Regions from separate parts of the Pseudomonas sp. HY7a-MNA-CIBAN-0227 genome, predicted to be linked through region 2. Evidence: predicted binding sites of a transcription regulator. Region 2 holds the regulator's gene; each other region holds the start of a gene.

The links. Region 2 encodes sigma-54, which starts transcription at its own class of promoters, with help from an activator protein. Its sites were predicted from a motif close to ANTGGCATNNANNTTGCTNT; they were not measured.
Region 1: a site for sigma-54 is predicted at 4,540-4,559, ahead of AAEZ06_RS01775 (pilin). Genes of this name have one in related genera too.
Region 3: a site for sigma-54 is predicted at 5,118-5,137, ahead of glnA (glutamate--ammonia ligase). Genes of this name have one in related genera too.

Annotation. Positions count from the first base shown of each region.
Region 1 covers NZ_JBEOPT010000001.1:390,113-397,073, reverse strand. The annotation lists gene AAEZ06_RS01810 (FAD/FMN-containing dehydrogenase) at 59-526, shown strand; gene AAEZ06_RS01805 (energy-coupling factor ABC transporter permease) at 523-1,212, shown strand; gene AAEZ06_RS01800 (hypothetical protein) at 1,276-1,491, shown strand; gene yacG (DNA gyrase inhibitor YacG) at 1,488-1,688, opposite strand; gene coaE (dephospho-CoA kinase) at 1,685-2,308, opposite strand; gene AAEZ06_RS01785 (prepilin peptidase) at 2,305-3,177, opposite strand; gene AAEZ06_RS01780 (type II secretion system F family protein) at 3,180-4,388, opposite strand; gene AAEZ06_RS01775 (pilin) at 4,604-5,017, shown strand; gene AAEZ06_RS01770 (O-antigen ligase family protein) at 5,107-6,525, shown strand.
Region 2 covers NZ_JBEOPT010000001.1:253,611-260,571, reverse strand. The annotation lists gene AAEZ06_RS01230 (ZIP family metal transporter) at 1-740, shown strand, start outside; gene AAEZ06_RS01225 (HPr family phosphocarrier protein) at 786-1,058, opposite strand; gene rapZ (RNase adapter RapZ) at 1,075-1,932, opposite strand; gene ptsN (PTS IIA-like nitrogen regulatory protein PtsN) at 1,935-2,399, opposite strand; gene hpf (ribosome hibernation-promoting factor, HPF/YfiA family) at 2,412-2,720, opposite strand; gene AAEZ06_RS01205 (RNA polymerase factor sigma-54) at 2,796-4,289, opposite strand; gene lptB (LPS export ABC transporter ATP-binding protein) at 4,474-5,199, opposite strand; gene lptA (lipopolysaccharide transport periplasmic protein LptA) at 5,199-5,732, opposite strand; gene lptC (LPS export ABC transporter periplasmic protein LptC) at 5,719-6,291, opposite strand; gene AAEZ06_RS01185 (KdsC family phosphatase) at 6,300-6,824, opposite strand; gene AAEZ06_RS01180 (KpsF/GutQ family sugar-phosphate isomerase) at 6,825-6,961, opposite strand, start outside.
Region 3 covers NZ_JBEOPT010000004.1:203,794-210,754, forward strand. The annotation lists gene ntrC (nitrogen regulation protein NR(I)) at 259-1,695, opposite strand; gene glnL (nitrogen regulation protein NR(II)) at 1,692-2,777, opposite strand; partial or broken gene AAEZ06_RS09040 (chorismate mutase) at 3,029-3,465, opposite strand; gene glnA (glutamate--ammonia ligase) at 3,613-5,019, opposite strand; gene thiI (tRNA uracil 4-sulfurtransferase ThiI) at 5,353-6,807, shown strand; gene typA (translational GTPase TypA) at 6,947-6,961, shown strand, end outside.

The DNA of each region.
Region 1 (6,961 bases), 140 kb from region 2:
TCAAAAGGTCGGTGTAGACTGGCCACTTGATGGCTATCCCTGGCATGAGGAGTATGTGGTGAAGTTTTTTGTCGTGGTGTTCTTGAGCCTTTTTCCCCTTTGGGCCCAGGCCGTCGAAGTGGGCGAACAAGTGGCGCCCTGGACCCTGCTCGATCAATTCGACGTGGCCTACACCCTCGATAACCAAGCGAAAATCTTGCTGGTGGCGCGCAGTATGGACGCCGCCAAACGGGTAGATACGGCGCTGCAAGGCCGGCCCCAAGGCTATCTGGAGGCGCGGCATGTGGTGTTTGTTGCCGACATTCAGCGTATGCCCAGGCTGGTCGCCAAGTTGTTCGCGGTTCCGGCGATGCAGGCTTACAACTACCGCGTCATGCTCGATCGCGACGCGCGGATCGTTCCCCGTTATCCGGCGCCTGTGGATAAAGTGCTGTGGCTGCAACTGGACAACGGCAAGCTGGTGGCGCGACACGAATACAGCTCTGCCTGCGAACTGCGCCAAGCCCTGGAGCAGGTGAAGCCGTGATCAGCGCAGCCGTGCTTGCGCCAGAAACCCTTATCATCGGCTGGCTGCTGTACGCCCCGGTGGTGATGTGGGCGGTCCTGCGTGCGCCCTGGGTCGAGCTGTTTGCTGACCGGCGACGTCAGCACCTGCTGTTTGGCACGATGTTCGCGCTATTCATGTTGTGGCTGGTACGGCGGGATTTCGACACTGGCGTGTCTTACCACTTTATCGGCATGACCGCCGTGACCCTGTTGCTCGACTGGCCCCTGGCAATCGTCGCGGGGCTGATCGCGCAAGTCGGCCTGGTGCTGCTCGGCCGCCAAGACTTGGCGGCGGTCGGGGTCAACGGCATGTTGCTGGTCCTGTTGCCGGTGTTGGTCACCGAAGCCTGCGCGTTGCTGGTGGAGCGAGCCCGGCCGCGCAATCCATTTGTGTACATCTTCTGTTCCGGCTTTTTTGCGGCGGCTCTGTCGGCATTGCTGTGTCTGTTGGTAGGGTTGGGGCTGTTGTGGTTTGACGGGCGCTTTGCGATGCCTGAATGGCTGGAGGATTTCGTCGGTTACCTGTGGCTGATCATTTTCCCCGAAGCCTTTATCAACGGCATGGTAATCAGTGCGCTGGTGGTGTTTCGCCCAGAATGGCTGGAAACCTTCAACCGCACACGGTACCTCTCGGCGCCCTGGAAGGACGACGATTCGCGGTCTTGATCCAGGTCAAATCCTGGGCAGGCAAGTGGTCTCATGCTCTGCGAAACTTCCAGGAGCACGATCATGAGTGTGTACGAGTGGGCACGGCAGGAGTTACGCAGAAGCCAGGATGCGGCACAGGAAATCGGTTTTGATCCGGGTTTGAGCCTGCGCGCCCTGCTCAGTGCGGTGGTGCAGCAGAGCAAGGGCGTGCGCAGCGTCGAGGACCTGGCCGACGAGTTGCAATTTCTCGCGGAGAACCTCGACGATCAGCAGGATTACGGCTTTATGCGGCCTTAGTGTTTTGGTTGAAGGTCTTCAGAGAACAGCTCGTCCTCGGCGTCCGGGCTGAGCGCAATCTTGTGTTCTTCCGACGCCCAGGCACCCAGGTCGATCAGTTTGCAGCGGTCCGAGCAGAACGGCCGGTTGGTGTTGGTCTCTTTCCATTCCACGGGCGCGCCGCAGGTTGGGCATTCGACTGTCAAGGGTTGGCTCATGATCGGCCTCCACGCAAAGTAAGGTAAAAGTGGTGCAGTCGCTCGACCTCGCTGTGCAGCCAGGCCAGGTCTTGGTCATTGACCAGCACATCGTCGGCATGGCGCAAGCGGTCTTCCCGAGTGGCCTGGGCCTTGAGAATCGCCTGCACCTGTTCTTCGCTGATGCCGTCGCGCTGAAGGGTACGCTGAATCTGTAGCGATTGCGGCACGTCGATCACCAGGACTCGCTGAGTCATGGTGTACTGACCGGATTCGATCAGCAGCGGCGACACTAGGATCGCATAAGGCGATTGGGCTCGCGCCAAATGGCTGCGAATCTCTTCGTCAATCAGCGGATGCAGCAAAGCTTCCAGCCAGCGGCGTTCTTCGGGGACTTCGAAGATCCGCTTGCGCAGGGCTGCGCGGTCCAATTGGCCATCGGGCAGCAGAACATCAGCGCCAAAATGCTCGGCAATACTCGCCAGTGCCGGCCTTCCGGGTTCGACCACCCAGCGGGCAGCGTGGTCGGCGTCAATCAGGTCCACGCCAAGGTCGACAAAGTGCTGGGCCGCCGCGCTTTTGCCACTGCCGATGCCGCCAGTGAGGCCAAGAATCCAGGGTGTTGCAACAGGAGTGGTCATCTGAAACCGACAGACTGCAAATAGAAGTCGGTTATTTGACCACCCCAGAGCAATGCAATCCAGCCGGCAATGGCCAGATAAGGACCAAAAGGCATAGGTGTCGACGTCTGGGCGTTACGTAGCCGTAGCAGGATCAGGCCCGTTATCGCCCCGACCAACGAGGCGAGCAACAGCGTCATCGGCAGGATTTGCCAGCCGCCCCAGGCGCCGAGCATGGCCAGCAGCTTGAAATCGCCATGGCCCATGCCGTCCTTGCCGGTGATCAGTTTGAACAGCCAGAACACCGACCACAGGCTCATGTAGCCAGCAACCGCGCCCCATAGCGCGTCAGGCGGCGACACAAGCAGGCCAAACTGATTGACGATCAACCCGAGCCAGAGCAGGGGCAATACCAGCACATCTGGCAACAATTGATGATCAGCATCGATCAAGGTCATCGCAATCAGGCCCCAGCTCAACAGCAATACCCCACCGGCCTGCCAACCGAAGCCGTAATGCCAGGCAATGAACGCCGAGATTAGCCCGCATGCCAACTCGACGAGGGGGTAGCGTGCACTAATGGGGTTATGGCACCCCGCGCAGCGGCCTCTGAGCAGCAGGTAACTGAGCAGTGGAATGTTTTCCCAGGGGCGAATTGGCCGCGAGCAGTGCGGGCAACAGGAGTTGGGGTGCAGCAGGTTGTAGGTTGGGCCGCTTGGCTCCGGGGGCAGGCCCAGTACTTCATGGGCCTGCCCCCGCCATTCCCGCTCCAGCATCTTTGGCAGGCGCCACACCAGCACGTTGAGGAAACTTCCGATGATCAGGCCAAGCACCAGCGCGATCCATACGAACACCCATGGCTGATCGGTCAGCACTTCGTTCAGTGGCATGCTCAAAACGCCGCGCCGAGTTGGAAGATTGGCAGGTACATGGCCACCACCAGCGCCCCGACAATGCCGCCGAGCACTACCATTATCAGCGGCTCCATGAGGCTGGTGAGGCTGTCCACCATATTGTCGACGTCCGCTTCGTAATGGTTGGCAACTTTTTCCAGCATGCTGTCCAGGGTGCCCGACTCCTCACCGATGGCGGTCATCTGAATAGCCATGCCCGCAAATAGGCCACTGCAAGCCATGGTCTGGTTCAACTGCATCCCTGTTGATACATCCTGGCGCATACGATTGATTGCCTGTCTGAATAGTCCGTTGCCGGCGGTCCCTGCCACCGAATCCAATGCCTGCGCCAGCGGTACCCCGGCCGCGAAAGTGGTGGAGAGCGTACGGGCATAGCGGGCGACGGCCGACTTTTTCAGCAGTGTGCCTGTCAGTGGGATTTTCAACAAACTGGCATCCAGCCAGTGGCGAAAGCCGGGTGATCGGCGATGGATGTGGCGCAGGCCGAAAACACTGGTACCCAAGGCCAGTACGAGCATCCACCAGGCTTGTTGCATGAATTCGGACATCGCAATGACCATCAAGGTAAAAGCCGGCAACTGTGCATCAACCCCGGCAAAAAGCCCCTGGAACTGCGGCACGACATGGATCAACAGGATGGCGCTGACGACAGTGGCGACAACCAGCACTGCCAGCGGGTAGGTCATTGCCTTCTTGATCCTGGCCTTGAGTTGTTGGCTTTTTTCCAGATGGATTGCCACGCGCTCCAGAAGGGTTTCCAGGGCGCCAGCCTGTTCACCTGCTGCGATCAGGTTGCAGTACAGCTCGTCGAAATACTGCGGTTTTTTAAAAAGGGCGACGGCCAGGCTGCTGCCAGCGGCGATCTCTTGCTTCAGTCCATGCACCAGCGAGCGCATATGCCGATTGTCGAAGCCTTCGCAGATGATGTCGAAGGCCTGCAACATTGGAATGCCTGCTTTCAACAGAGTCGCCAGTTGGCGGGTGAACAGGGCGATGTCGGCGGGGCTGATGGGGTGTCGGATGTTCGCAAGAATGCGGGACCTTTTCCATACCCTACCGGGGCGGATTCCTTGCCGGCGCAGCTGCGCCTTGATCAGGGCGCGATTGTGGCCACTGGTTTCGCCGGACACCTTGCGGCCGTTCTGGTGGGTGCCTTCCCAAGCGTAGATCACGGATACATCATTCATTTCGCACTACCTCACTCGGACAGGTGAAGATCTACAGCTTAGTCACCAGTGTGTGTCCGGCAGGAAGGCGGTAACTGAAAAAATGTCAGATTGTGCGTCTTGTGCGCGATTGGCCGGACGCGGGTGAGTACACTGGCGCGGTTGCTGAGGACAGGGCACAGGATGTGCTTTGCTATGGGGGCGTGAGCCCCGTCTTATTCTGGAGAGTGAGTGTGATGCGTCAGAAAGGCTTTACCTTGATCGAGTTGTTGATCGTCGTGGCGATCATCGGCATCTTGGCCACTATCGGGCTGCCCATTTATACCAAGCACCAGGCCAAGGCCAAGTTCACGGCGGGCCTGGCGGAAATTTCCGCATTGAAAGCAGGCTTTGAGGACACCCTCAACCAGGGGGCTGCTCCGACCTTGGCATTGATCGGCGGCACCAGCCCGACGGCCAATTGCACGATCACCGTAACGGGTGACGTCGCCACGGGCGCCGGCTCGATGGCCTGTGAAATTATCAATGCTCCCGCGCCAGTCCTGGGCAAGACCATCACCTTGACCCGCGGTGCCACTACCGGCTGGAAATGTTCCACCACGTCCGATGATCAATACGCTGCAAAAGGTTGCACGGCTGGCGGTGCGTGACCATTAAGCCGGGCAGCATTTACACGGCAATATAGATCCAGTGCGGGAGCCCTGCTCCCACACAATCCACAAGGACGTAGAGGTTGCCCATGACGTTATCCGTGCAGCAACGAGGAAGCGTTTTCCTGGTGGTGGCGCTGTGTCTTCTGGCGCTGGGTATCTATCCCTCGTTCAGCACCCATGACTTGCAGCGTACGATACAAATTGTCGTGGGTTTTTGCGCGTTGATTTATGGGCTGTCGGTTTCCTCGCTGGCTTGCAGGCAACGACTGGTCGACAGGCCCGCCGCTATCGGTCTGGCGGTGATTGTTGGGCTTGGCCTGGTCTCGTCGTTGTTGGCCCATCAGCCGTCCTGGGCGCTGACTGAGCTGGCGCTGGTAATCACCTGTGGCGCCATTGCTGCTGCTCTCGCCACGCTTAGGCGCAATGGCGACGAGTCCCTTGATCGGGCATTGGTCCTCTTCGTGGTGCTGCTGTGCCTGATCAAAAGCAGTCAGTATCTATATGCTGGCGCTATCGCCTTTACCAGCGGCGAACCGGTGTTGAACACGGACCTGCTGCTGTCAGGATTTTCCAACAAGCGCTTTTATGGCCAGTTCCAGACGTTTACCTTGCCGTTGCTGGCACTTCCTCTGCTGGCCTCGGCTACCAGTCGTGCGGTACGAAGTTGTGTGTTCGCCTTGTTGTGTGTCTGGTGGCTGATCGCGATCAGTGGCGGCACCCGCGGAACCTGGCTCGGTTTGGGAACTGCCGGGATAGTCCTGGCGTTTTTGGGCCCTTGGGGGCGTCGCTGGCTGGCTTGGCAATTGGCTGCCCTGTGTTGCGCATTGCTGCTGTACTGGTTGTTGTTCGTCGCACTGACGGGGTATCTGGGGATTGAAATCGACAATATCGCCGGCGACCGCCTGACCACCTCTCTTTCCGGGCGTGGCCCCATCTGGTGGCAGGCTTGGGACATGATCCGCGAGCGCCCGTTGCTGGGCTTCGGGCCGATGCATTTTGCCGATATCGCCAACGACATTGCCGCTCACCCGCACCAGGCGATTCTGCAATGGGCCAGCGAGTGGGGCGTGCTGTCGACCTTGTGCGTGGCCGGGTTGGCTTTGCGGGGGATCTGGCCGACCTTGAATGTGCTGCGTCAGCAGCGCAGCGTTATTGCACCCGTAGACCTGCTGCGCCTGTGTCTATTTGCCGCGTTGATCGGCGCATTGACCCAAGCCATGGTTGACGGCGTGATAGTGATGCCAAACTCGCAACTGTGGCTGGCGCTGGTGGTTGGTTGGCTGATGGCCTTGCACCCGTGGCGAACGTGCCCAAGCGCCACGATGCCGCTGCTGTACTGGATGTGGACGGTGCTGATTGTCCTGTCTGTTGCATTGCTGGTGTTCGTCGCAATTAGAGACGTGCCTCACATCAATGAGCGTAACCAGCATTACGTGGGCGCCAGCAAAGTACATCTGCAGCCACGCTTCTGGGCCCAAGGGGTTATTGCACTCCCAAAGCAGTGAGTTGCCGGACGTCCAAGGCAGTGCTAGCTTTAGCCTACCGCCCGTGTAGCTCAGTTGGTAGAGCAGCGCACTCGTAACGCGAAGGTTACTTAAGAGGTCTAGAAAAATGCGATGATATAAATCATTGATTTTCTAGGAATTCCTTATCTTGTTCTACCGCATTTTTCAGAATGAAAAAATGCGTGACTGATTTTCCTATGTCCATCAGCAAGTCTTTATTATTTTGCTCTAAGGTGAGTAGCTAATTTTCTGGCTGGGCTTTTTCCTTTGCGGATGCTCATCCCGTGTGACTCAGCAGCCGTAAGTTGGCGGGCGTGATAAGCCATTCATCATTCAAGATGATTCAGGCGCAATTTTGACTTCATTATCTCGACTCAACGCACGTTTCCTCCACGTTCGCCTTTGTACTGCTCACCTATTCGTAATCAGTTGAGTG
Region 2 (6,961 bases):
CCATCTGTGCCCTGGGCACGGCGCTGGGCGCGGTGCCGGTATTGGTGATCCGTCGGATGCCGCTGGCGGTGAGTGATACGTTGCTGGGTTTCGGCGCCGGCGTGATGTTGGCCGCGACGGCGTTCTCGCTGATCGTGCCCGGCATCGCTGCTGCCGAAAACCTCGGGCTGACACCTTGGGCCGCCAGTGGTCTGATCAGCTTTGGCATCATGCTGGGCGCTTTCGGGCTGTTTCTGGTGGATCGCAAGGTTTCCGGTACCAGCGCGGAAACGCTGGTGGGCACGCCGGAAAAACCGGTAATCGCGCCGCGTATCTGGCTGTTCGTATTCGCCATCATCGCCCATAACATTCCCGAAGGCATGGCGGTGGGGGTTTCGGCAGGTGGCGGCATGCCAGACGCCGACAGCCTGGCCATGGGCATCGCCCTGCAGGACGTACCGGAAGGGCTGGTGATTGCACTGGTGCTGGCCGGGGCAGGGATGTCGCGGGTCAAGGCGTTCCTGATTGGTGCGGCATCCGGGTTGGTAGAGCCGGTATTCGCGGTGCTCTGCGCTTGGCTGGTGAGCCTGGCTGAGGTGCTATTGCCGTTGGGCTTGGCGCTGGCCGCGGGGGCGATGCTATTGGTGGTGACTCACGAAGTGATTCCCGAATCGCGGCGCAATGGCCATGACAAGCTCGCCAGTTTGGGGCTGTGTATTGGGTTTTGTTTGATGATGGTGATGGATACAGCGTTGGGGTGAAGTGAGGATCTGTGGCGAGGGAGCTTGCCCCCTCGTCAGTGGGGCTTACTCGCCCTCGTCAAAGTAGTTATTGATCAACTTCACCAGCGCATCCAGAGCTTCTTGCTCCTGCTCGCCTTGCGTCTTCAGATGAATCATGGTGCCTTTGCCCGCAGCCAGCATCATCATCGCCATGATGCTTTTGCCGTCGACCGTGGATTCCGGGGTACGCCCGACCCTGATCTGGCAGGGAAACTGCCCCGCGACGCCGACGAACTTGGCCGAGGCCCGGGCGTGTAAGCCCAGTTTGTTGATGATTTCAATTTCCAGAGCGGGCATCGCGGGGGTGTTCCTTTCAGCTAAGGTCGCGGTGGCGAACCTGGACGTTCTTGAGGGTTTGCTGCAAAACCTGGCCGAGGCGCTCGGTCAGGTACACAGAGCGGTGGTGCCCGCCGGTGCAGCCAATGGCGATGGTGACATAGGCTCGGTTGCTGGCGGCAAAGCGCGGCAGCCATTTGAGCAGGTAGCTGGAAATGTCCTGGAACATATCCTCGACATCCGGTTGCGCCGCCAGATACTCGGCTACGGGTTGGTCGAGTCCCGACTGATCACGTAGTTCCGGCTTCCAGTACGGGTTGGGCAGGCAGCGCACGTCGAACACCAGGTCGGCGTCCACTGGCATGCCCCGCTTGAAGCCAAAAGACTCCACTAGGAACGCCGTGCCAGGTTCTGGCTGGTTCAACAGGCGCAACTTGATGGTATCGCGCAGTTGATACAGGTTCAGGCTGGTGGTGTTGATCTTCAGGTCGGCCAGGTCAATGATCGGCCCCAGCAGCTTGGTTTCGTCTTCGATGGCTTCTGCCAGCGAGCGGTTGGCGCTGCTCAGAGGGTGACGACGACGAGTTTCTGAAAAACGCTTGAGTAGGGTTTCTTCGTCTGCATCCAGGTACAACACGTCGCAATGAATGTGTTTGCCGCGCACCTCCTCAAGCAATTCCGGGAATCGCGTTAGGTGGCTGGGCAGGTTGCGGGCGTCGATGGATACAGCGACCAGCGGCTGTGCCAGTTCGGTGTGGATCAACGCGCGCTCAGCCAGTTCAGGCAGCAAACCGGCCGGCAGGTTGTCGATGCAATAGAAGCCATTGTCCTCAAGCACATTGAGGGCAGTACTTTTACCTGAGCCGGAGCGGCCGCTGACGATGATCAAACGCATGATTACTGCCCGTTCTGCTCTTCCAGGACGACCTGATACAACGCTTCATTACTGGAGGCGCTACGCAGTTTTTCGCGTACTTCTTTGCGGTCGAGCATGCTGGCGATCTGCCGGAGCAGTTCCAGGTGCGCATCGGTGGCCGCTTCCGGGACCAGCAGAACGAACAGCAGGTCTACCGGGGCACCGTCGATGGCGTCGAAATCGATAGGAGCGTCCAGGTGCAGCAAGGCGCTGACTGGAGACTCGCAACCTTTAAGGCGGCAATGGGGGATGGCGATGCCGTTACCAAAACCGGTCGAACCCAGTTTTTCACGGGCAATCAGCGCCTCAAAGACATCTTGCGTCTTCAGATTAGGCACTTCGCGGCCGATCAGATTGGCAATTTGTTCGAGGGCGCGCTTTTTACTGCCGCCCGGCACGTTCATGAGGGAACGGCCGGGGGTCAGGATATTTTCGAGTCGGATCATGGGTTGGGAGTGTTAACGACCGGTTGCGCCCTGGAGGAGGCTCTGGGTCTTTTCCTTATGCTTTTTGAGTTGGCGATCCAGCTTGTCAGTCAGCAGGTCAATGGCGGCATACATGTCTGAATGCTCGGCATTGGCGACGACTTCCCCGCCGGGGATATGCAGGGTGGCTTCGATTTTCTGCAGCAGCTTCTCGACGGTCATCGTGACTTGCACGTTGGTTATCTTGTCGAAATGCCGTTCCAATCGGTCGAGTTTTTCGCCGATGTAGGTGCGCAGGGGGTCGGTAACTTCCAGTTGGTGTCCACTGATGTTGACTTGCATACAGCTTCTCCTTCGTTGCCAGTGCATAAAGCGGCAGGCAGAAATGCCTGCCACTGGAACGCTGTGGCTAGCCCGTCACATCAAACGCTTACGCTCGCTGGAAGGCGCGATCCCAAGGGACTCGCGGTACTTGGCGACGGTTCGACGGGCTACCTGAATGCCTTGTGCCTCCAGTAAACCAGCGATCTTGCTGTCACTCAACGGCTTTTTCTGATTTTCCGCGGCAACCAGTTTTTTGATGATCGCGCGGATCGCCGTGGACGAGCATTCGCCGCCTTCGGAAGTACTTACATGACTGGAGAAAAAGTATTTCAGCTCATAAATACCCCGTGGGGTATGCATAAACTTCTGCGTGGTCACCCGGGAAATCGTCGATTCATGCATGCCTACTGCCTCGGCAATGTCATGCAGGACCAGCGGTTTCATCGCTTCATCGCCATATTCCAGGAAGCCGCGCTGGTGCTCGACGATCTGGGTGGCGACTTTCATCAGGGTTTCATTACGGCTTTGCAGGCTCTTGATGAACCAGCGGGCTTCCTGTAACTGGTTGCGCATGAAGGTGTTATCGGCGCTGGTGTCGGCCCGACGGACAAAACCTGCGTATTGCGGGTTGACCCGCAGGCGTGGCACCGATTCCTGGTTCAGCTCCACCAGCCAGCGCTCGTTGTCCTTGCGCACGATCACATCGGGAACGACGTATTCGGCTTCGCCGGACTCGATTTGCGAGCCAGGGCGAGGGTTGAGGCTTTGCACCAGCTCGATGATCTGGCGCAGGTCATCTTCCTTGAGCTTCATGCGCCGCATCAGCTGGCTGTAGTCGCGGCTGCCCAGCAGGTCTATGTAGTCGGTGACCAGGCGTTGTGCCTCGGTCAGCCACGGCGTCTTGGTGGGCAACTGACGCAGTTGCAGCAGCAGGCATTCGCTGAGGGTGCGGGCGCCGATACCGGCCGGTTCGAACTGCTGGATACGGTGCAGGACGGCTTCGATTTCGTCCAGTTCGATATCCAGTTCCGGGTCGAAGGCCTCAAGGATTTCCTCAAGTGTCTCGTCCAGGTAGCCCTGATTGTTGATGCAGTCGATCAGGGTCACGGCGATCAGTCGATCGGTGTCGGACATCGGCGCCAAGTTCAGTTGCCACAGCAAGTGGCTCTGCAGGCTCTCGCCGACGGAGGTGCGGGTGGTGAAGTCCCACTCGTCATCGTCATTGCTGGGCAGGCTGCTGGTGCTGGTCTGGTAGACGTCTTCCCAAGCGGTGTCCACCGGAAGTTCATTGGGAATGCGCTCATTCCACTCGCCTTCCTCAAGGTTATCCACCGTAGGGGCGGTTTCCTGGTAGGACGGCTCCTGGACATCGGCGTTGGGTTTTTGCTCGGTGTTGTCGGTCGGCAGGTCGGCATTATCGAAGTCGTCGCCTTCTTCCTGGCGTTCGAGCATCGGATTGGACTCCAGGGCCTCCTGGATTTCCTGTTGCAGGTCCAGGGTTGACAATTGGAGCAGGCGGATGGCCTGTTGCAGCTGCGGTGTCATCGTCAGCTGCTGGCCCATTCTCAGAACTAGCGATGGTTTCATGGCAGGGGCTTAACACCTTATTCGCCGGCGCAATGCGCCATCCACGACAGGGCGCGTGAGCGCCAAACATAAGCAAATTATATGCCTGATATCGGGGGCTTTGCCTAGAGCGCGGTAACAATAAAAATATTGAGATTTTTATTGACGCTCGCGCTCCTTGGCGAATGGCCAGGTATCACAGTACTTACAGGCGGAATTCGTGGCCCAGGTAAACTTCCTTGACCAGTTCGTTGGCCAGGATAGTTGCGGAGTCACCTTCGGCAATCAGTTGCCCGTCGTTGACGATATAGGCGGTTTCGCAGATATCGAGGGTTTCGCGCACGTTGTGGTCGGTGATCAATACACCGATCCCTTTGGCCTTGAGGTGGTGGATGATCTGCTTGATGTCGCCGACCGAGATCGGGTCGACACCGGCGAAGGGTTCGTCCAGCAGGATGAACTTCGGCGCAGTGGCCAGGGCGCGGGCGATTTCCACACGACGACGTTCGCCACCGGACAGGCTCATGCCAAGGTTGTCGCGAATGTGGTTGATGTGGAATTCCTGCAGCAGGCTTTCCAGCTCTTTCTTGCGTGCGGCGCGGTCGAGTTCCTTGCGGGTTTCGAGGATCGCCATGATGTTGTCGGCTACCGACAGTTTGCGGAAGATCGACGCCTCCTGGGGGAGATAGCCGATACCAGCCTGGGCACGGCCGTGCATGGGCTGGTGGCTGACGTCCAGGTCGTCGATCAGTACGCGACCCTGATCCGCCTGGACCAGCCCGACAATCATGTAGAAACAGGTGGTCTTGCCGGCACCGTTGGGGCCAAGCAGGCCGACGATCTGGCCGCTGTCGATCGATAGGCTGACATCGCGCACGACCTGACGGCCTTTATAGGCCTTGGCCAGATGCTGGGCTTTCAGGGTTGCCATTACTCGGCCTTCTTCTTCGGCTGGATAACCATGTCGATGCGTGGACGTGGCGTAGTGACCTTGCTGCCATTGGCGCGACCAGCTTGAGCGATCTGGGTCTTGGTGTCGTAGATGATTTTCTCGCCTTCGGTAGAGTTGCCGTCGCTGCTCAGAACCTTGGCGCGGTCGATCAATACGATGCGATTTTGTTGGGCGTGATATTGGATCGTCACGCCGTAGCCCTTGATGGGGGCCGGGTCCGTAGCTTTCTGTTGTTGCTCGAAATAGGCCAGGTTGCCCACCGAAGTCACTACGTCTATCTCACCAGCAGGGTTGCGGGTCAGCGTCACGGTGTTGCCGGTGATTTTCATCGAGCCTTGAGTGATGATCACATCACCCTTGTAGGTTGCGACACCTTGCTTGTCATCCAACTGAGCGTCGTCAGCCTGAATGTGGATTGGCTGTTCGCTATCGTTCGGCAGAGCCCAGGCGCTCACGCTTCCCAGTGCTGCGCCCAGACCGAGCAAAATAGGGAGGGTTTTAACGAGCCTCATACTGTCCTCTTACGTTCGATAGCAGGTGTATCCTGCTTTCTTTCAAATACGCTTTCATTCCCTTGCCAGTCGATACACCGCCAGCGCCGTCGATTCTAACGTCTTGCTCGGTCTGCGCATATTGCTTCTGAGGGAATACGGTCATGCGACTGCTGGTAATAATGGTCTCGCGGTCCTTGGCGTCGGTGCGAGCTACGCGCACCGAGTCGATCAGTTCGACTTCGGTACCGTCAGGATTGACTTCGCCGCGCTTGCTGGTGACGTGCCAGGGGAATTCGGTGCCGCGATACAGGTTCAGGTCCGGGTTGGTCAACAATGTGACCTCGGTGGCCTTCAGGTGTTCGACCTTGTCCGAGGTCATCTCGTACTGCACCTTGCCATCGGGCAGGAACTGCACGCTGTGGGCGTTGATGGCGTAATAGTCGATAGCGCCCTCGTCGACCTGCGCTGCAGGCTGGTCGAGGAAGCGCTCCGGGCTGATATTCCAGTAGCCGACCGCCAGGAACAGCGCGGTGATGGCTGCGAATACCAGGAGATTTCGAATCTTTTTGCTCAGCATAGATAGCTCTATAGGTAGGCGGCGTGGGCCGCTTCAAGGCTGCCCTGGGCGCGCAGGATCAACTCGCAGAACTCGCGTGCGGCGCCTTCGCCACCGCGGGCCTGGGTGACGCCATGGGCATGCTCGCGAACAAATGCTGCGGCATTGGCCACCGCCATGCCCAGGCCGACCCGACGAATCACCGGCAGGTCAGGCAAGTCGTCGCCCAAGTAGGCAACCTGCTCATAGCTTAGGTTGAGTTGGCCAAGAAGTTCGTCCAAGACCACCAGTTTATCCTCACGGCCTTGATAGAGGTGAGGAATACCCAGGTTTTGTGCGCGGCGTTCCACAACGGGCGTCTTGCGACCACTAATAATGGCTGTTTGCACGCCTGCTGCCATCAGCATCTTGATGCCCTGGCCGTCGAGGGTGTTGAACGTCTTGAATTCGCTGCCGTCTTCGAGGAAATAAAGGCGGCCATCGGTCAGCACGCCGTCGACGTCGAAAATTGCCAGCTTGATGGCTTTGCCCCGTTGCAAAAGGTCGGTGCTCATTTACATCACTCCTGCGCGCAGCAAATCATGCATGTTCAAGGCGCCAACCGGGTGATCGTCGCCATCGACCACCACCAGGGCGCCAATCTTGTGGTCTTCCATGATCTTCAGGGCTTCGGCTGCGAGCATTTCGGCGC
Region 3 (6,961 bases), on a different contig from region 2:
AAACTGGGTAGTGATAGAGGTATTGCAGGGGGCGTGCCAACGTTGTTCAGGTGTGCCAAAAAAACTCAGCAAGAAGCGAAAAGCCCCGGGTTACGGGGCTTTTGCGTTTTCAGCGCTTAAGAGTTTTTAAGCAGTGCAGGCGTTTAACGCCTGGGGTTTGTGCGCGGTGCTGGATCGTGGTGCATTGAAGCGGTGCACGTTTTGATCGCGGGCAAGCCCGGCTCCACACTGGATCTTCGGTGTGTTGGAGGGCGCAAATCAGCCCTCGTCGCCCTCGTCATCATCCCCGCCATCGACCTTCATCCCCAGCTCCTTGATCTTGCGGGTCAAGGTATTGCGGCCCCAACCCAGCAATACGGCGGCGTCGCGACGGCGGCCGGCAGTATGCTTGAGGGCGGTTTCGATCATGATCCGCTCAAAGGCCGGCACGGCACTGTCCAGCAGGTTCGACTGGCCGCGTGCCAGCGCCTGGTCAGCCCATTGGCGCAGCGCCTGCTCCCAGTTGGTCACGGGTGCTGAATCCTGCGGTAGGCTCAGCAGTTCCGGCGGCAGGTCGCTGATGTGCACTTCGCGCCCGGACGCCATCACCGTGATCCAGCGGCAGGTGTTTTCCAGCTGACGCACGTTGCCCGGCCATGGCAGGTTCTTCAGGTATTCCTCGGTTTCGGTCTTCAGCAGCTTCGGTTCGACTGCCAGCTCCTGCGCGGCGCGGGCGAGGAAGTGGCGGGCCAGGGTCGGGATGTCTTCGCGGCGGTCCGACATCCGTGGGATATGGATGCGGATCACGTTGAGGCGGTGGAACAAGTCTTCACGGAATTTCCCGGCCTGCACCAGGGCTTCCAGGTTTTGGTGAGTCGCGGCGATGATCCGCACATCGACCTTGACCGGCGTATGCCCGCCGACCCGATAGAACTCGCCGTCCGCCAATACTCGCAGCAAGCGGGTCTGGGTATCGGCCGGCATGTCGCCGATTTCATCGAGAAACAGCGTGCCGCCATCCGCCTGTTCAAAACGGCCACGACGCAGGTTGGCCGCACCTGTGAACGCGCCTTTTTCATGGCCGAACAGCTCGGACTCCATCAAGTCCTTCGGGATCGCCGCCATGTTCAAGGCGATGAACGGCGAAGCCGCCCGTGGGCTGTGCCGGTGCAGGGCGTGGGCCACCAGTTCTTTACCGGTACCGGACTCGCCGTTGATCAGCACGGTGATGTTGGAATGGCTCAAGCGCCCGATGGCGCGAAACACTTCCTGCATTGCCGGCGCTTCACCGATGATTTCCGGGGTGCGGGTCAGGGTTGGCACAACCTCTTGGCCTTGCTGTTCCTGGGCGTGCTGGTTGGCGCGCTTGACCAGCGCGACGGCTTCGTCGACGTCAAACGGCTTGGGCAGGTATTCAAAGGCGCCGCCCTGATAGGAGGCGACAGCGCTGTCCAGGTCCGAATGCGCGGTCATGATGATCACCGGCAAGCGCGGGTGCTGCTCGCGAATTCGCGCCAGCAAGTCCAGGCCACTGGCGCCGGGCATGCGGATGTCGGAGATGATCACGTCGGGCTGTTGGCGGACCAGGCGGCTCATCACCCCGTCGGCGCTGTCGAAGCTCTGGGTGGTCATGCCTTCCTGTTGCAAGGCTTTCTCAAGGACCCAGCGGATGGAGCGGTCGTCATCGACGATCCAGACAGTTTCACTACGGCTCATGTCGATGGGGCTCCTTGTTCCAGTGGCAGGAAGATCGAGAACGTGGTGTGGCCAGGATGGCTTTCACATTCGATCAGGCCCTGGTGCTGGCTGATGATGTTCTGGGTAATGGCCAGGCCCAGCCCGGTACCGTCCGGGCGGCCGCTGACCATGGGGAAGAAGATGGTTTCCTGCAATTGGGCAGGAATGCCTGGACCGTTGTCGATGATCTCGACCTTGGTCACCAGGCGATGGCGCACATGGCCGATGGTGAACTGGCGCAGGGCGCGGGTGCGCAGGCTGATGCGGCCCAGGCGCAGCTCGTTCTGGCTGCTGATGGCCTGCATGGCGTTGCGCACGATATTGAGCACCGCCTGGATCATCTGTTCGCGGTCGATCAAGACGTCGGGAATACTCGGGTCATAGTCGCGCACCAAGGTGATGCAGCCCTGGCTTTCAGCTTCTACCAGATGGCAGACGCGCTCCAGCACTTCATGGACGTTGGTCATCGCAAGCGACGGTAGCTTGTTGGAGCCGAGCATGCGGTCCACCAGGTTACGCAGACGGTCAGCCTCTTCGATGATGACGTTGGTGTAGTCCTTGAGGCTCTCGTCCGGCAGCTCACGGGCCAGCAACTGTGCGGCCCCGCGAATCCCGCCCAGTGGGTTTTTGATCTCATGGGCCAGGCCGCGCACCAGCATTTTGCTGGTTTCCTGCTTGGACAGTTGCGCCTCCTCCTTGGTGATCCGCAGCAGGCGGTCACGAGGATGGACTTCCAGCAGCAGCAAGGTAGTGCCGTTGCTCAGGATGGGTGTAACCGCGTAGTCGACCGTCAGGGTCTGGCCGGTGAGGGCGGTGAGCATCGCTTCGCGTTTGGTGAACGGGTGCGCCTGCTCCACGGCCTGACGCAAGGAACTCAGGGCCTCAGCCGACTCAGTGAACAATTCGCTGATGAACTGCCCATGGCTGCGCTGACCGCTGATGGCCAGCAGCATCTCTGCCGCGGGGTTCATGTACTCAAGACGCAGTTCGTCGTTGAGCAGGATGGTCGCGGTGGTCAGGTTGTCGAGTAGCAAACGGTGCAGTGCGTCGCTGATGGTCATTAGGACCTCTTTTGGAGCAAGGCGCAGGCTTGAGGCATGCGCTGATACAAGGAAAATGCAAAAACCAAACCAAGGCTCCGAAAAGAAGCGTTAAAGCCCTGAAATAAGGGTTTAAGGCGCGAAACTGTAGCGTTCTGCCAACCTAGGCGGGAAGTTTCGAACCAAAATGGGCTGGTCATGTGGGAAGAGTGCAGGGCATCGCACCAATATAGTGCGATTTTGTGAGGGCTGCATGAGGTGTCTACGGGTACTTATCCTTTGTAGATACACAATTGCGCGGTGGCGCGGATCATTGCCAGTTGCCGTAATGGATCAAGGGGTTGATGAACAGCCTTTGCCAGCCACTGTGGGCATTGTGGATCGCTACGCTGGGGGGTGAAGTCTGCCAGTTGTTGCAGCAGGCGCTTTTGCAGTTGATCCAGTTGCGGGCGAATCTGCCCGACCAAGTCCGGACGCGGCGCGTTGGGCGCGTTGCCCTGCAACTGCCAATCGGACAAGTGGGCGTACTGCACCAGTTTGTTCGCCTCAATCTGTGCCGAGAAAAATTGCTCGGCCTGCGCCGGCGCCAGTTTGTAGCCTGCTCCCGTGGACGGTCCTCGACGGGCTTGTGGCTGTCCCATTTGCTCAAGGCCACCTGGTCGGCAATCGCCAGACGTTCGGCGATGCTGTCGAGCAGTGGCGCGATGGTCGTTAACGATAACGCGTAAATATTGAAGAAATGCGGCGTCCTTGAGTTTTTCGTGGGCAAGCCTGCTCCCACAGGGTTTTCGGGCAAAAAAAAGACCTCCCGAAGGAGGCCTTTTTTCGTCACGCCACGTTAAGCAGCGCTACCGGATCAGCAGCTGTAGTACAGCTCATATTCCAGTGGGTGTACGAAGGTACGGACCTTGATTTCTTCTTCGCTTTTCAGGGCGATGTAGGCATCGATAAAGTCGTCGCTGAACACGCCGCCTTTGGTCAGGAACGCACGGCCCTTGTCCAACTCTTCCAGGGCTTCTTTCAGGCTGCCGCACACTTGTGGGATCTCTTTGGCCTCTTCAGGCGGCAGGTCGTACAAGTTTTTGTCGGCGGCGTCGCCTGGGTGGATCTTGTTCTGGATACCGTCCAGGCCGGCCATTACCAGGGCAGCGAAGGCCAGGTATGGGTTGGCTGCTGGATCCGGGAAGCGAGCTTCGATACGGCGAGCGCGAGGGCTGGACACGTAAGGAATACGGATCGAAGCGGAACGGTTGCGAGCCGAGTAGGCCAGCATTACTGGAGCTTCGAAACCTGGGACCAGACGCTTGTAGGAGTTGGTCGACGGGTTGGTGAAGCCGTTCAGGGCCTTACCGTGCTTGATGATGCCGCCGATGAAGTACAGGGCAGTGTCAGACAGGCCGGCATAACCTTCGCCAGCGAAGGTGTTCTTGCCATCTTTGGCGATGGACAGGTGAACGTGCATACCCGAACCGTTATCGCCGTATAGCGGCTTAGGCATGAAGGTAGCGGTACGGCCGTAGGCATCAGCCACGTTGTGTACGCAGTACTTCAGGGTCTGAACTTCGTCAGCCTTGGCAACCAGGGTGTTGAACTTCACACCGATTTCGTTCTGGCCGGCAGTTGCCACTTCGTGGTGGTGAACTTCGATGACCAGGCCCATTTCTTCCATGGCGTTGCACATGGAGGTACGGATTTCGTGGTCGTGGTCGAACGGCGGAACCGGGAAGTAGCCGCCTTTGACGCCTGGACGGTGGCCTTTGTTGCCGCCTTCCACGTCCTGGTCGGACATCCACGAACCTTGTTCGGAGTAGATCTTGAACATCGAGCCCGAGATGTCGGACTTGAACTTCACTTGGTCGAAAATGAAGAATTCTGGCTCCGGGCCTACGAATACGGTGTCACCGATACCGGTCGACTTCAGGTATTCCTCGGCACGCTTGGCGATCGCACGTGGGTCACGGTCATAGCCTTGCATGGTCGAAGGCTCGATCACGTCGCAAACCAGGATCAGGGTTGGCTCTTCGGTGAACGGGTCGAGTACGGCGGTGCTGTCGTCCGGCATCAGGATCATGTCGGAAGCTTCAATGCCTTTCCAGCCAGCAATGGAGGAGCCGTCGAACATTTTGCCTTCTTCGAAGAAGGCGTCATCCAGCGCGTCGCGAGCCGGCATGGTCACGTGGTGCTGAGTGCCTTTGGTGTCCGTGAAGCGCAGATCAATCCATTTGACGTCATGATCTTTGATGAGTTGAACCGACTTCGACATAGTGTCCTCCGGGTGGCTTCGGGCTGGGTAGTGGAGTTAGCCCTTAAATGTGGGTGATGCCGGCGCGAATACTCTGCCAAGGCAACCTGCCTCACAAGAGAGCAAATTGCATGCCAGTGCCCCGCCATGGTTTTTTTACCTCAAAAAGGCCCCTATAAAGGTGCAAAGGGCCAAAGCGGGGGGAAATAACGCACTGCAATGTAGCGCATGAAATCACAAATGCACTTATTTGGTGCGCTAAAAGCCGGCTGCATATTAACTGGTTAAACCTTGAGCGATTTCCGCTATAATCCGCGCCCCCCTTTTTCGGCTGGGCCTGCGCGCACTGTTTTCATGAAATTAATCGTTAAAGTCTTCCCTGAGATCATCATCAAGAGCCGACCGGTACGGATGCGTTTCATCCGTCAATTGGCCAAAAATATCCGTGCCGTGCTCCGCGATCTGGACCCGGCGGTGGTGGTGAGCGGTGTGTGGGACAATATCGAACTGGAAACCCGCATTACAGACCCAAAAGCCTTGAAGGACATGACCGAGCGCCTGAGCTGTGTGCCGGGCATCGCGCATTTCCTGCAGGTCGACGAGTACCCGCTGGGCGACTTCGACGACATCACGGCCAAGTGCAAGCAGCACTACGGCGATGTGTTGGCGGGCAAGGTTTTTTCCGTGCGTTGCAAGCGTGCTGGCAAGCACACCTTCAGCTCCATGGATGTCGAGAAATACGTTGGCAGCCAGCTGCGTCGTCAGTGCGGCGCCGCCGGAATTTCCCTGAAAGAGCCGCAAATCGAAGTGCGGATGGAAATTCGCGACCAACGGTTGTTTGTGATTCACAGCCAGCACGACAGCATCGGCGGTTACCCGCTGGGCGCCCTGGAACAGACCCTGGTATTGATGTCTGGCGGTTTCGATTCCACGGTGGCGGCCTACCAGATCATGCGGCGCGGGCTTATGAGCCACTTCTGCTTCTTTAACCTGGGCGGGCGTGCACATGAACTGGGCGTGATGGAAGTCGCGCATTACATCTGGAAAAAATACGGCAGCTCCCAGCGTGTGCTGTTTGTCAGCGTTCCTTTCGAGGAAGTCCTGGGAGAAATTCTCGGGAAAGTCGATAACAGTCATATGGGCGTAGTATTGAAGCGTATGATGTTGCGTGCTGCGTCCCGAATCGCGGATCGGCTGGAAATCGATGCACTGGTTACCGGTGAAGTGATTTCCCAGGTGTCCAGCCAGACCCTGCCAAACCTGTCGTTGATAGACTCTGTGACCGAAAAGCTGGTGTTGCGCCCGCTGATCGCCAGTCACAAGCAGGACATCATCGACCTGGCGACCCAGATCGGCACGGCGGATTTCGCCAAGCACATGCCGGAATACTGCGGGGTCATTTCGGTGAACCCCAAGACCCACGCCAAGCGCAACCGCGTGGAGTACGAAGAACAACAGTTTGATATGGCGATTCTCGAGCGTGCGCTTGAGAACGCTAAACTGGTGCCGATCGATCGCGTAATCGACGAGTTGGGCCAGGATTTGCAGATCGAAGAAGTCAGCGAGGCTCTAGCCGGTCACATCGTCATCGACATCCGTCACCCGGATGCTGCTGAGGACGAGCCGCTGGAAATCGCTGGCATCGACGTACAAACGTTGCCGTTCTATGCATTGAACGCACGTTTCAAGGAACTGGATGACAGCCGTCAGTACCTGTTGTATTGCGACAAAGGCGTGATGAGTCGCCTGCATGCCCACCATTTGCTCAGTGAGGGGCATGCCAATGTGCGCGTTTATCGACCGAGCTAAGAGCCCGGGGCTGTTCGCCTGTGGTCTGCGTCACCGGCCCCCCGACTCTGCCGTCAAGCTGTAACGGCAAGGCCTGACTCTACTGTTAATCGCTGCCACGACCTGTCAGCACACCGAATCCTCTGATCGAGATACACAAGTGATCGAAAATCTA